DNA from 2 places in the Pseudomonas sp. OTU750018 genome. Region 2 is predicted to be linked to the other one. Evidence: predicted binding sites of a transcription regulator. Region 2 holds the regulator's gene; the other holds the start of a gene.
What was found. Region 2 encodes sigma-54, which starts transcription at its own class of promoters, with help from an activator protein. Its sites were predicted from a motif close to ANTGGCATNNANNTTGCTNT; they were not measured.
Positions count from the first base shown of each region.

Region 1 (7,171 bases), on a different contig from region 2:
CAGCACCTGCGGTGATCATGGCTGATCTGCAGCGCTTTGCCGCGCAGCCTGCTGCCAAGGCGGATGAGCTGCTGCTGATTGGTCGTCGGCATGTGCGCAGTAATAATTCTTGGATGCATAACTATCACCGCTTGGTGAAGGGTAAGCCGCGCCATCAGCTGCTGATGCATCCGGTGGATCTGAGCCAACGGGGGCTGACCGATGGCCAATTGGTGCGCGTGCGTTCGCGGGTAGGAGTCATTGAGGTAGAAGTGGCCGCCAGTGAAGACATGATGGCGGGTGTGGTCAGCCTGCCGCATGGCTGGGGGCATGCGCGCCCCGGCGTGCAGATGAGCATCGCCAGCGAGCAGCCAGGCGCCAGCGCCAATGACCTGACCGATGAGCGACAACTCGACGCCTTGTCCGGTAATGCAGCGCTGAACGGTGTGCCGGTGCAGGTTGAGGCGGCCTGATCAGGCGATATTCGGCATAAGTAAAGTGGCAGGGAAGGCCGAGCATCACGCTCGGCTTTTCGTTACAATGCCGCCACCGTGCCGACCCGTGAGTCGGGAAGTTAAGTCCTGAGGTGCCCAATGGATATCATCGAAACTATCAAAGAACAGATCGGCAATAACACCGTTCTGCTATACATGAAAGGCTCGCCGAACGCTCCACAGTGCGGCTTTTCCTCCAAAGCTGCGCAGGTTGTGATGGCCTGTGGCGAAAAATTCGCCTACGTCGACATCCTGCAAAACCCGGAAATCCGCGCCAACTTGCCGAAGTACGCCAACTGGCCAACCTTCCCGCAGCTGTGGGTGGGCGGTGAACTGGTCGGCGGCAGCGACATCCTCGCGGAAATGTTTGATAAGGGTGAGCTGCAGACCCTGATCAAGGACGCCGTGCAGAAAGCCAGCGCTTAATTCGGCTGCGCCATAAACAACAAACCCCGCCAAGTGCGGGGTTTGTTGTTTATGGCGCAGTGGTTTGCGCTTATTCGTCCATCTGCGACTGCAGGTAGTTCTGCAGGCCTACGGCTTCGATCAGGCTGAGTTGGGTTTCCAGCCAGTCGATGTGGTCTTCTTCCGAGCAGAGAATTTCTTCGAGCAGTTCACGGCTGGCGTAGTCGCCGATGCTTTCGCAGTAGGCAATCGCCGCTTTCAGGTCGATATGCGCTTTGTGTTCAATCTTCAGATCGCACTCGAGCATTTCCTTGGTGTTTTCACCGATCAGGATCTTGCCGAGGTCTTGCAGGTTTGGCAGGCCTTCGAGGAAAAGGATGCGCTTGATCAGCTTGTCCGCATGCTTCATCTCGTCGATGGACTCGTGATACTCATGCTCACCGAGTTTCTTCAGGCCCCAGTCTTCATACATGCGTGCGTGCAGGAAGTACTGGTTGATCGCGACCAGCTCGTTACCGAGGATCTTGTTCAGATGCTGGATGACCTTCTTGTCGCCTTTCATGTCTGCGTCTGCCTTGCAGGGGGAGTTAGCGTCAAATTCTGGGCCGATGGTTTTCGGCTGTCAAACCTAAGTATTTGAATTTAAAGTTAAAATTAATATGAATACGAATGCTTAAGTTCTGCGCTTGGGCGCTAAGGTGTTGAATTTTAGGCATAAAAAAACCGGACGCTATGTCCGGTTTTTTATAGCGCTAAATTCATGCGGCAACAAAGTTTGCCGGGTAGGCCATGGGCGCTTGGCTGCTTTGTACTTCGCTTAGGGTGTCGCGTACCACTTGTTTGGCCAGGCAAGCACATTTACCGCACTGGCTCGCAACACCCAGGGTGGCGCGCACGTCACGGTAGCTGCAGCAGCCTTCGTAGATGGCTTCGCGGATCTGACCGTCAGTAATACCTTCGCAGAGACACACGTACATGGTTAAGGCTCGTGGCAGGGCAGTGGCTAGTGCGAAGGATACTAATGTTAATGAGAATGCTTGTCAAAACTGTGTGTGGTTGATTGCGAATTGCCTGACGGACGGTGCAAGTGAGCGTCTGCCAGCGGGTGAGGTGATTTGCTTTGAGTCATCGCGGCCCGTGTCGCAGTTAGCTGTGAGTGATCGGGCGTGCGGCAATCGACCGAGATTCGTTGCCGTCTGCTTGCCCATAGGCGGAAAGCATTTGCCGCTTTGCCACGCCCGGCTTCTCATTTATCAATTAAGTAGTTGATAAATAAGTAAAAATTAATATGGCACAAGCATTGCTTATGGTCTTGCACGGAAAGGCGCACCACCCACCGGCAAAGGTTTTAGACCATGAGCATCAGTTTCGATCGGGCACTCGGCATCCATGAACAAGCACTGGGCTTTCGCGCTCAGCGCGCAGAAGTGTTGGCCAACAACATCGCCAACGCGGATACGCCGAACTACAAGGCGCGTGATCTGCAGTTTGCCAATGTGCTGGCGGAGCAGAGTGCAAAGAGCCAGCGCGGCCCGGTCAGCCTGAACCGTACGGATAGTCAGCATATTGCTGCCGAGGGGGTGGCCGGCGGTGATGCCAGCCTGGAGTACCGCATTCCTTTCAGCCCGTCGATTGATCAGAACACTGTCGACCTGCAGATCGAGCAATCCAACTACGCCGAGAACTCGGTGCAGTTCCAGGCCAGCTTCACTTTCCTCAATAGTAAGTTCAAAGGGCTGGTCAACGCCCTGCGCGGCGAATAACAGGAGCCTGATGCCATGTCACTAGCCAGTGTGTTCAACATTGCCGGAACCGGTATGAGCGCTCAGAGCACTCGCCTGAATACCATCGCCAGCAACATCGCCAACGCTGAATCGGTTTCTTCAAGCATTGATCAAACCTACCGCGCGCGCCATCCGGTATTCGCCACCATGTTCCAGTCCGCGCAGAACGGCGACCGTGGCTCGCTGTTTGCCGAGCAGGATGAAGCTGGCGTAGGCGTGCAGGTGCTGGGTGTGGTCGAAGATCAAAGCAGCCTGATGCCGCGCTATGAGCCGAATCATCCGGCGGCCGATGCCGGCGGTTATGTGTACTACCCCAACGTCAATGTGGTGGAGGAGATGGCTGACATGATCTCTGCCAGCCGGGCATTCCAGACCAATACCGAAATGATGAATACCGCCAAGCAGATGATGCAGCGCGTATTGACCCTGGGTCAGTAAGCCAGCGGATAAGGAGCGCAGACCGATGAGTACTGTTGGCGATGTGACTGGTTCGGCACTGGATCAATACCAGATCAAGAACGAAACCAAGACGAACAAAGACCTGGGCAAGAACGAGTTTCTTAACTTGCTGGTGGCCCAGTTGAATAACCAGAACCCGCTGGAGCCGCAAGGCAACGGCGAGTTTATCGCCCAGCTGGCGCAATTCAGTCAGGTGGAGGGGATCGAGAAGTTGAATACCAGCATGGGCTCGCTGCTCACGGGTTATCAGTCTTCTCAGGCGCTGCAGGCCTCTTCGCTGGTGGGGCGCAAGGTGATTATCCCAAGCGAAAAAGCCGTGGTTGATACCAGCGAGAGCTTTAAAGCCAGCCTGGTGCTGCCGGCGAGCAGCAGCAACGTCTACGTCAACATTTACGACAAGGCCGGTGCCGCGGTCGGGCGTGTGAACTTGGGTGAGCAGGCGGCCGGTAATGTCAGCTTTATCTGGGACGGCAAGGATGCCAGCGGCAATCTGTTGCCGCCTGGCACATACAAGTTCGAGGCGCAGGCTACCTACGCCGACGGCACTAAGGGGCTTTACACCATGCTGCCGGCTAACGTCGACAGTGTGACCCTGGGCGGCAAAGAGTTGATGTTGAACCTGGCTGGGCTCGGCAGCGTGCCAATGTCGCAAGTCCAGGTGATCGGTCAGTAATTAACAGGTTTTAGCCAGGTTATAGCCGCCGGCTGTCCGGCAAAGGAGTCTTCTATGGGTTTCAATATCGGTCTGAGCGGTCTGCGTGCCGCCACCAGCGACCTCAACGTGACCGGCAACAACATCGCCAACGCCGGTACTGCGGGCTTCAAGCAGTCACGTGCCGAGTTTGCCGATGTGTATGCCGCATCTGTGTTGGGTACTGGTTCGAACCCGCAGGGCAGTGGCGTGCTGTTGGCGGATGTGTCGCAGCTATTCAATCAGGGCAACATCAATTACACGCAGAATGCCCTGGATCTGGCGATCAATGGCAATGGTTTCTTTCAGACCAGCAACAACGGCGACGTCAGCTACACCCGTGCGGGTTACTTCGGTACAGACCGCGATGGCTTTATGGTGAATAACTTTGGCTATCGGCTGCAGGGCTATGCGGTGGATGCCAACGGCAATTTGCAGAATGGCATCGTGAATGACTTACGTATCGAGACGGCCAGTCAAGAGCCCCGTGCAACCGAGAAACTTGAGCAGGTGTTCAACCTCAACTCGACCAATAAGGTACCGACCACCGTCCCGTTCAACCCGTCGGACCCCACAACCTATAACTCGTCAACCTCAACCAATATTTACGACACTCAAGGTAACTCACACGTATTCACCCAGTACTTTCTCAAGACGGGCCCCAATACCTGGCAGATGAATGTACTGATCGATGGGCGTAATCCAGATGATCCGACGTTGACCACGCCGTCGTCCGTGAATTTGCAGTTCACCACTGCTGGGCAGCTGGATATTCCTGCGCTGATCGCCTCGACACCGACAGGTTTTGCGGTGGATGCAAATGGTGTGATTAACCTGACCACCTGGGTTCCTGCTGCGCCGGATACCTCTATTCCTCAGGTGTGGAGCAGTAACGGTGCTGATGCCAGTGCTGCGGGTGTAGCGATCGATATTCGCCCATCGACACAGTTCTCCAGCAACTTTGCGGTCAATCGGGTCAGTCAGGACGGCTACACCACCGGTCAACTGGCAGGGTTGGAGATCGATGATACGGGTGTGATCTTCGCGCGCTACACCAACGGCCAGTCAAAGGTGCAGGGGCAGGTGATTCTGGCCAACTTTGCCAACGTGCAAGGTCTGACGCCGGTGGGCAAAACTGCCTGGGTGCAGTCCTTCGAGTCTGGTGAGCCGGTACGCGGAACCCCGCGCAGCGGCACCCTGGGTGCTCTGCAGTCCGGTGCCTTGGAGGACTCCAACGTCGAACTGTCGGATCAGTTGGTCAACTTGATCGTGGCGCAGCGCAACTACCAGGCCAATGCCAAGACCATTGAGACCGAAAGTGCGGTGACCCAGACCATTATCAACCTGCGTTGATAGGTGTTGCCTGCGGCAGGCGCGTGCCTGTCGCGGGCGGCAAAAGTACGCCGCGCTGGCATTTAGAAGGCTCCTTTCGGAGCCTTTTTTATTTTATAAATTACATATAAATCAAGTGCTTATATTTATTTTTCGAGTGCTGGCACAACCATTGCTTTAAAGCTTGCATAGAGCAGCGGGGCGGCAAGCCCACTCGGAGAATAACCATGGACAAGATGCTGTACGTTTCCATGACTGGTGCCCACAACAACACCCTGGCCCAGCGTGCCCACGCCAACAACCTGGCGAACATCACCACCAATGGTTTCCGCCGGGATTTCGAGCAGGCGCGTTCCATGCCGATTTTTGGTGACAGTTATCCGTCGCGGGTTTACGCCATGAGCGAACGCCCGGGTACTGACTTCACTCCAGGCTCTTTGCAGGAAACGGGACGTGACCTGGACGTGGCGATTGGTGGCAAAGGTTGGTTAGCCGTGCAAGCACCTGACGGCAGCGAAGCCTACGTACGCACCGCCAGCTTGAATGTCGATGCCTTGGGCGTGTTGCGTACCGGCAATGGCTTGCCGGTGATGGGCAACGCCGGGCCGATTGCGGTGCCGCCAGAGCAGAAAATCGAAATCGGCAAGGACGGCACCATCAGCATTCGTGCCTTGGGTGAGGCGCCCAATGTGCTGGCCGAAGTAGACCGTCTGAAACTGGTCAACCCGGACCTCAAGCAGATGGAGAAGGGCACTGACGGCCTGATCCGCTTCAAGGGCCAAGGCCCGGTACAGGCGGACGCCAATATGGAGATTACCTCGGGCTTTCTCGAATCGAGCAACGTCAACGCCGTGGAAGAGATGACTGCGATCCTCTCGCTGTCCCGCCAATTCGAATTGCAAGTGAAGATGATGCGCACCGCCGAAGACAATTCGTCGGCCATGGCGCGCGTCTTGCAGATGACCTAATTATCAGCACGTGGCGTCGTTAAAACGGCGCCCGAGGAGAATCGATATGCTTCCGGCACTGTGGGTCAGCAAGACCGGTCTGTCCGCCCAGGACATGAACCTGACCACTATTTCCAACAACCTGGCCAACGTTTCAACCACGGGCTTCAAACGTGATCGCGCCGAGTTCGAGGACCTGCTGTACCAGATCCGTCGTCAGCCGGGTGGCCAATCCAGTCAGGACAGCCAACTGCCGTCCGGTCTGCAGCTGGGTACGGGTGTACGGGTGGTCGGCACGCAAAAGATCTTCACCGCCGGTAGCCTGCAAACCACTGAGCAGCCACTGGATATGGCGATCAATGGCCGGGGGTTCTTCCAGGTGCTGCTGCCGGACGGCACGGTGTCCTATAGCCGCGACGGTAGCTTTCACCTGAACTCCGATGGCCAGGTGGTGACGTCCAACGGTTATGCCTTGGAGCCTGCCATTGTGCTGCCCAACGAGGTGCGCACCTTTACTGTGGGTGAAGACGGCACTGTGTCAGTCACCACAGCCGGTAACCCGCAGCCACAGATCGTTGGCAACTTGCAGACCGCAGATTTCATCAACCCGGCGGGGCTGGAAGCCATCGGCAACAACCTGTTTCTGGAAACAGCTTCCAGCGGCGCGCCGCAAGTCGGTACACCGGGCCTGAACGGCCTGGGCACCACGCTGCAGAACACTCTGGAAAACTCCAACGTCAGCGTGGTTGAAGAGTTGGTGAACATGATCACCACGCAGCGTGCGTATGAAATGAACTCCAAGGTCATTTCCACCGCTGACCAGATGCTTGGCTTTATTTCGCAGAATCTCTGATAGGTAAGGCGGGTTAGTCGCTCCGCGACGGGCTCGGCTTTGGATATGGCAAGGAATGCTTGAACGGGTACTGGTGGCTCAGGTTGCGCACCACCCCAGGCAACGCATGAGGTAGTAGATATGAACCGGCTGATAATCATAAGTGCACTGCTTGGCCCTTTGGCTTTGAGCGGCTGCATGGCTCCCGCGCCTAAGCCGGATGATCCCTATTACGCGCCTGTGATGCC
Region 1 is NZ_JAAPAU010000001.1:460,075-467,245, reverse strand. It holds gene HCI85_RS02350 (molybdopterin oxidoreductase family protein) at 1-452, shown strand, start outside; gene grxD (Grx4 family monothiol glutaredoxin) at 573-899, shown strand; gene bfr (bacterioferritin) at 970-1,440, opposite strand; gene HCI85_RS02335 (bacterioferritin-associated ferredoxin) at 1,637-1,855, opposite strand; gene flgB (flagellar basal body rod protein FlgB) at 2,234-2,641, shown strand; gene flgC (flagellar basal body rod protein FlgC) at 2,657-3,100, shown strand; gene flgD (flagellar hook assembly protein FlgD) at 3,126-3,794, shown strand; gene flgE (flagellar hook protein FlgE) at 3,849-5,165, shown strand; gene HCI85_RS02310 (flagellar basal body rod protein FlgF) at 5,372-6,112, shown strand; gene flgG (flagellar basal-body rod protein FlgG) at 6,159-6,944, shown strand; gene flgH (flagellar basal body L-ring protein FlgH) at 7,065-7,171, shown strand, end outside.
Region 1: the regulator sigma-54 is predicted to act here: its motif matches at 2,166-2,185, upstream of flgB (flagellar basal body rod protein FlgB).

Region 2 (7,171 bases):
TGGAAGACCACAAGATCAGCTCACTGGTCGTTGTCGACGAAAACGATCTGCCCATCGGCGCACTGAACATGCACGATCTGCTCCGTGCCGGAGTGATGTGATGATCGATGCCGACCTGCTGCAACGCGCTCAAGCCATAAAACTGGCCATTTTCGATGTCGACGGCGTCCTCACAGACGGCAAGCTTTATTTTCTGGTCGACGGCAGCGAATTCAAGACGTTCAACACCCTCGACGGTCATGGCATCAAGATGCTGATCAACTCCGGCGTGCGCACCGCGATTATCAGCGGCCGCAAAACACCCGTGGTTGAACGCCGCGCGCAAAATCTGGGGATTCAGCACCTCTATCAAGGCCGCGAAGACAAGCTGGTAGTTCTTGATGAACTGCTTGGTGAACTGGGCCTAAACTATGCAGAGGTTGCATACCTCGGTGACGACTTGCCCGACCTGCCGGTGATTCGCCGCGTCGGCCTGGGCATGGCTGTTGCCAGCGCCGACAACTTTGTCCGCCAGCACGCCCATGGGGTTACCCGCGCCCGCGGAGGCGAAGGCGCCGCCCGCGAGTTCTGCGAACTGATCATGCACGCCCAAGGCACCCTCGAAGCCGCCCAAGCTGCTTACCTATAGGCCAAACATGCCCCGCAAATTATTCAACATTGTCCTGTTTGCCTTTGTCGCACTAGTGGTAGCGGCGCTCGGCTATTGGAACCTCAGCCCTGACAGTTTCAACGAACAGCCTCAGTCAGCTGAGACCGACACCACCATCGACTTTTACGCCACCAACACCTACACCGTTCAATACCAGGCCGATGGCAAACTGCACTATGAGTTGAAGGCCGACAAGGTCGAGCACGTCAAGGCCAACGACATCACCCTGATGACCAGCCCGAATATGAACCTGTTCCGCGGTACCGAGCTGCCCTGGAAAATCCGCAGCGAGCGCGGTGAAGTATCGCCAGGCGGGGTTGAGGTCGAGCTGATCGACAAGGTGCGCGTTGAGCGTACCGACGCCAAAGGCCGTCCGACTATTCTTACCACCAGCCGCCTGACCGTATTCCCCGAGAAGGAATATGCGCAGACCCAGCAAGCCGTTAGAATCGACGCGGCCAATGGGGTGACCACGGCAAAAGGAATGAAAGCGTACATGAATGACGGCAGGATGCTCCTGCTGTCCAACGTAAGAGGTCAGCATGAGGCTCGTTAACACCCTCCCCCTACTACTCAGCCTCAGCGCCGCAGTCGGAAGTGTCAGCGCCTGGGCCCTACCCTCCGATCGCGAACAGCCTATCCGCATCCAGGCTGACAGCGCGGAACTTGATGACAAGCAAGGCGTAGCGGTCTACCGCGGTGATGTCGTCATCACCCAGGGCACCATGAAGGTCACTGGCGACACCGTGACCATCACCCAGAATGCCCAAGGCGATGTCGAGGTATTTACCTCCGTCGGCAAGCCGGCCTATTACGAGCAACTACCGTCAGCCGACAAGCAGATCGTCAAGGCTTACGGCCTGACCATTCAGTACTTCATGGCCAACGAACGCGTCGTCCTGATCGATCAGGCCAAGGTGATTCAGGAAGGCAACACCTTCGAAGGCGAAAAAATCGTCTATGACACCCAGCGCCAGATCGTCAACGCCGGCCGCGCCACAGGCACCAACGTCACCGCGCCACGTCCGCGCATCGACATGGTGATCCAGCCGAAGAACAAACCAGCCGACCAGCAGGCGCAGTAATAATGGCCACATTGAAAGCCCAACACCTGGCAAAGAGCTACAAAGGCCGCCAGGTTGTGCGCGACGTCAGCCTGAGTATCGACAGCGGGCAGATTGTCGGCTTGCTTGGCCCCAACGGCGCCGGCAAGACCACCTGTTTCTACATGATCGTCGGCCTCGTACAGGCCGATCAGGGTCGCGTGATGATCGATGATCTCGACGTCAGTCATCAGCCCATGCATGGCCGCGCTCGCGCCGGCATTGGCTACCTGCCGCAGGAAGCCTCGATTTTCCGCAAGCTCAGCGTCGCCGACAACATCATGGCCATCCTGGAAACCCGCAAGGACCTGGACGGTGCCGCTCGTCGCAAGGAACTTGAAGGCCTGCTGCAGGAATTCCATATCAGCCATATCCGCGACAACCTCGGCATGAGCCTGTCTGGTGGTGAGCGCCGCCGCGTGGAAATTGCCCGCGCCCTGGCGACTAACCCCAAGTTCATCCTGCTCGACGAACCCTTCGCCGGTGTCGATCCGATTTCCGTCGGCGATATCAAGCAGATCATCCACCACCTCAAGGCCAAGGGTATCGGTGTATTGATCACCGACCACAACGTGCGCGAGACCCTGGATATCTGCGAAACCGCTTATATCGTCAGCGATGGCCAGCTGATCGCAGAGGGTGATGCCGAGGCCATTCTGGCCAACCAGACAGTCAAAGAAGTGTATCTGGGGCATGAGTTCCGGCTGTAACCACCGCTTTTCTCAAGCCGACTGCAGCCAAGGCTAGGCAAAACCCTTAAAGTCAGGCATATAATTTGCTTCCTAGTGGCGCTTTTTGAAAACGCCCTGTTGTGGATTGCGCACAGACGCCGGTAAATAAGGTCTGCAATGAAACCATCGCTAGTCCTGAGAATGGGCCAGCAGCTGACGATGACACCGCAGCTGCAACAGGCCATCCGCCTGCTCCAACTGTCTACCCTGGATCTTCAGCAAGAGATCCAGGAGGCTTTGGAGTCCAACCCGATGCTCGAACGCCAGGAAGATGGCGATGATTTCGACAATTCGGACCCTATGGCTGATGGCGCAGAAAGCGCCAGCCCCAGCGAACAGCCCGAAGCGCCCTATCAGGAAACCAACTACCAGGAAGCCACGCAGACCGTGGACAACCTGGAAGAAGGCGATTGGGGCGAACGCATTCCCAATGAGCTGCCCGTCGATACCGCCTGGGAAGATATCTACCAGACCAGCGCCAGCAGCCTGCCCAGCAGCACCAACGATGATGACGAGTGGGATTTCACTACCCGCACCTCCAGCGGTGAGAGCCTGCAAAGCCACCTGCTCTGGCAGCTCAACCTGGCCCCGATGTCCGATAAGGATCGACTGATCGGCGTCACCCTGATCGACTGCATCAACGAACAGGGCTACCTGGAAGAAACCCTGGAAGAAGTGGTCGAGGCCTTCGACCCGGAACTGGACATCGAGCTCGACGAAGTCGAAGCCGTGTTGCACCGCATCCAGCAATTCGAGCCCACCGGTATCGCCGCGCGCAACCTGGGCGAGTGCCTGCTTCTGCAACTGCGTCAGCTGCCGGCGAAAACCCCTTGGCTAAGCGAAGCTCAGCGCCTGGCCAGCGACTACCTCGACCTGCTCGGCAGCCGCGACTACAGCCAGTTGATGCGCCGCATGAAGCTCAAAGAAGACGAGCTGCGCCAGGTTATCGACCTAATTCAAAGCCTCAACCCGCGCCCTGGCTCGCAGATCGAATCCAGCGAGCCGGAATACGTGGTACCCGATGTAATCGTGCGCAAACACAACGAGCGCTGGCTGGTTGAACTCAACCAGGAAGCCATGCCGCGCCTGCGGGTCAACGCGCAATACGCCGGCTTTGTGAAACGCGCCGATTCCAGCGCCGACAACACCTTTATGCGTAACCAGCTGCAGGAAGCGCGCTGGTTTATCAAAAGCCTGCAAAGCCGCAACGAAACTTTGATGAAAGTGGCCACGCAGATCGTTGAACACCAGCGCGGCTTCCTCGACTACGGCGATGAGGCAATGAAACCCCTGGTGCTGCACGATATTGCCGAAGCGGTGGGCATGCACGAGTCGACCATCTCGCGGGTGACCACGCAGAAATTCATGCACACCCCGCGTGGCATTTACGAGCTGAAATACTTCTTTTCCAGCCACGTCAGCACCTCTGAAGGCGGCGAATGCTCGTCCACGGCAATCCGCGCCATCATCAAAAAACTGGTCGCCGCGGAAAATGCGAAAAAGCCGTTGAGTGACAGCAAGATCGCTGGTTTACTGGAAGCACAGGGCATTCAAGTCGCTCGCCGCACGGTCGCCAAGTACCGTGAGTCCCTCGGAATAGCGCCTTCCAGTGAGCGCAAACGATTGATCTAAGGCGGCACGAAGAAGGAAGACATCAACCCAGACAGAACATGCCCAGGCCTCGCCTTTTCGCAAAAGCAGCCATACTGCCAACATGCAATCAGCGACCGTGCCAGGCTCGTTCTACCCGAGTCTTCCACGCCACAGTGTTCCGGCGGCAGGCCTCATGCCTGCCTCTTACACACGGCAACAAGGAGAAAGCGGTATGCAAGTCAACATCAGTGGACACCAGCTGGATGTGACCGACGCCCTACGCGACTACATCGCCGAAAAACTCGGCCGATTGGAGCGCCACTTCGACAAGATCACCAATGTACAAGTCACCATGGAGGTCGAGAAACTCAAACAGAAAATCGAAGCGACCCTGCACATTGCTGGCGGTGAAGTCGTCGCCAATGCCGAACATGAAGACATGTACGCAGCCATCGATCTACTGACTGATAAACTCGACCGACAACTCATCAAACACAAGGAAAAACAGCTCGAACGTCAACAGGGCGCTATGGCCCGCTGACATCGTCTACCTCCTATGATCCGACTTGAAACTATCCTGACCCCCGGCCGTTCTTTAGTGAACGTGCCGGGCGGCAGCAAAAAACGTGTCCTCGAACAGATTGCCAACCTGGTGGCCCGTGAGCTACCTGACCTGGACGGCCAAGACATCTTCGAAAGCCTGATAGCCCGGGAAAAACTTGGCTCGACCGGTTTCGGCAATGGCATTGCCATTCCGCACTGTCGCCTGCCGGGTTGTACCGCGCCGATCAGCGCCTTGCTGCGCCTGGACGCTGCAGTAGACTTCGACGCCATCGACGGTGCGCCTGTGGACCTGCTGTTTGTTCTGCTGGTGCCCGAAGCTGCCACCGACGCTCACCTAGAACTGCTCCGGCAGATCGCCAGCATGCTCGATCGCAGCGATGTGCGTGCCAGCCTGCGCCAAGCCGAAAGCAGCGAAGCCCTGTATCAGGTGGTTGTGGACGTACAAAGCCAACTCAACCGAGCCTGAGCATGCGCCTGATCATCGTTAGCGGTCGCTCCGGCTCCGGGAAGAGCACCGCCCTCGATGTGCTTGAGGACAACGGTTTCTACTGCATCGACAACCTGCCAGCCGGGCTGCTGCCTGAACTGGCTGAGCGCGCCCTGCTGCACACCGAACTGCTGCATCCGCAGGTCGCGGTGTCGATTGATGCGCGCAACCTGCCGAGCCACCTCAAGCGCTTTCCCGAGCTGCTTGAAGAAGTTCGCGCACGGCACATCAAGTGCGATGTGATCTATCTGGATGCCGACGAAGAAACCCTGCTCAAGCGCTTCTCGGAAACCCGCAGACGCCACCCGCTGACCAACGAGAGTCGCTCGCTGGCTGAAGCCATCGCCGATGAAGCGCTGCTGCTAGGGCCGATCATCGACCTAGCCGACCTGAAGATCGACACCACTCACCTCAACCTGTACCAGCTGCGCGACAGCCTGAAGCTGCGCCTGCTCAATCAGCCAGAGCCAGGTACCGCGTTTCTGCTGGAGTCCTTTGGCTTCAAGCGCGGCATGCCGGTGGATGCTGATCTGGTATTCGATGTGCGCTGCCTGCCCAATCCCTACTGGAAGCCGGACTTGCGCGACTTCTCCGGCCTCGACCAGCCGGTAGTCGACTACCTCTCAGCCCAGGCCGATGTCGAAGACATGTACCAGGACATCCTCGCCTACCTGACCAAATGGCTGCCGCGCTTTGCCGCCAGCAACCGCGCCTATGTCACGGTGGCGATTGGCTGCACCGGCGGCCACCACCGCTCGGTGTACCTGGCCAACCGCCTGGGGGAAACCCTCAAACCCATCCTGAAAAACGTTCAGACTCGCCACCGCGACCTCAGCTAAGGAATTGCCGCGATGCCCGCCTGCGAAATCACCATTATCAACAAACTTGGCCTGCACGCCCGCGCGGCGGCCAAGTTTGTCGGCGTCGCTGGGCGTTTTCCCTGCCAGGTTAAGGTAGGTCGCACGCCGGAGAGTCTGGTCGACGGCAAAAGCATCATGGCAGTAATGATGCTCGCCGCCGGCAAAGGCACACCGGTGCACCTGCACACCGAAGGCGAGCAGGATAGCGAGGCGCTGCAGGCCCTGAGCGAGCTGATCAACAACTACTTCGACGAAGGCGAATAGCTGATCGAGAGACAGTAAAATGGGGCTGAACGCTTACGCGTTAGCCCCATTTTTCATGCGACCTGAATCAACTACCCGCCACAGTCATCCGCTCAATCAGCACCGAACCTGTGCGGATATTGCTGCGCAGTTCCAGATCATTACCGACTGCAACAATCTGCTTGAACATGTCGCGCAGGTTGCCGGCAATCGTGACTTCCTGCACCGGGAACTGGATTTCGCCATTCTCAACCCAGTAGCCACCGGCACCGCGCGAATAATCACCGGTGACCATATTCAGGCCCTGGCCCATCAGCTCAGTGACCAGCAGACCACGCCCCATGCGTTTGAGCAGCGCCTTCTGGTCTTCATCGCCATGGCTTACAAACAGGTTATGCACGCCACCGGAGTTGGCGGTGCTGGGCATACCCAGCTTGCGTCCGGAGTAGGTGCCGAGCACATAGGACAGCAGCTCGCCGCGCTCGACAAAGGATTTTGCATAGGTCGCCAGACCGTCGCCATCAAAGGCAGCGCTGCCCAGCGCACGGGGGATATGTGGGCGCTCATCCAGTGTCAACCACGTAGGGAATAACTGCTGACCTAGTGTCCCTTCAAGAAACGACGACTTGCGGTACAAATTGCCGCCGGAAATCGCCGCGAGAAAACTGCCAAACAGGCCACCCGCTAATTCTGCAGCGAACAGCACTGGCACTTCGCAGGTCGGCACCGGACGCGCACCCAACCGGCTTACCGCACGCTCGGCGGCACGACGGCCAATGCTGCTGGCATCGGCCAGCAACTCACCCTGGCGATTAACGTCGTACCAATAGTCGCGCTGCATCTGCCCGCCGTCTTCGGCGATCATCACGCTGCTCAAGCTGTGCCGCGTGCTGGCGTAACCGCTGATAAAGCCATGGCTGTTGCCATAAACCCGGCAGCCT
Region 2 is NZ_JAAPAU010000004.1:214,590-221,760, reverse strand. It holds gene HCI85_RS19730 (KpsF/GutQ family sugar-phosphate isomerase) at 1-101, shown strand, start outside; gene HCI85_RS19725 (KdsC family phosphatase) at 101-628, shown strand; gene lptC (LPS export ABC transporter periplasmic protein LptC) at 636-1,205, shown strand; gene lptA (lipopolysaccharide transport periplasmic protein LptA) at 1,192-1,734, shown strand; gene lptB (LPS export ABC transporter ATP-binding protein) at 1,737-2,462, shown strand; gene HCI85_RS19705 (RNA polymerase factor sigma-54) at 2,601-4,115, shown strand; gene hpf (ribosome hibernation-promoting factor, HPF/YfiA family) at 4,309-4,617, shown strand; gene ptsN (PTS IIA-like nitrogen regulatory protein PtsN) at 4,633-5,106, shown strand; gene rapZ (RNase adapter RapZ) at 5,109-5,966, shown strand; gene HCI85_RS19685 (HPr family phosphocarrier protein) at 5,979-6,251, shown strand; gene pmbA (metalloprotease PmbA) at 6,319-7,171, opposite strand, start outside.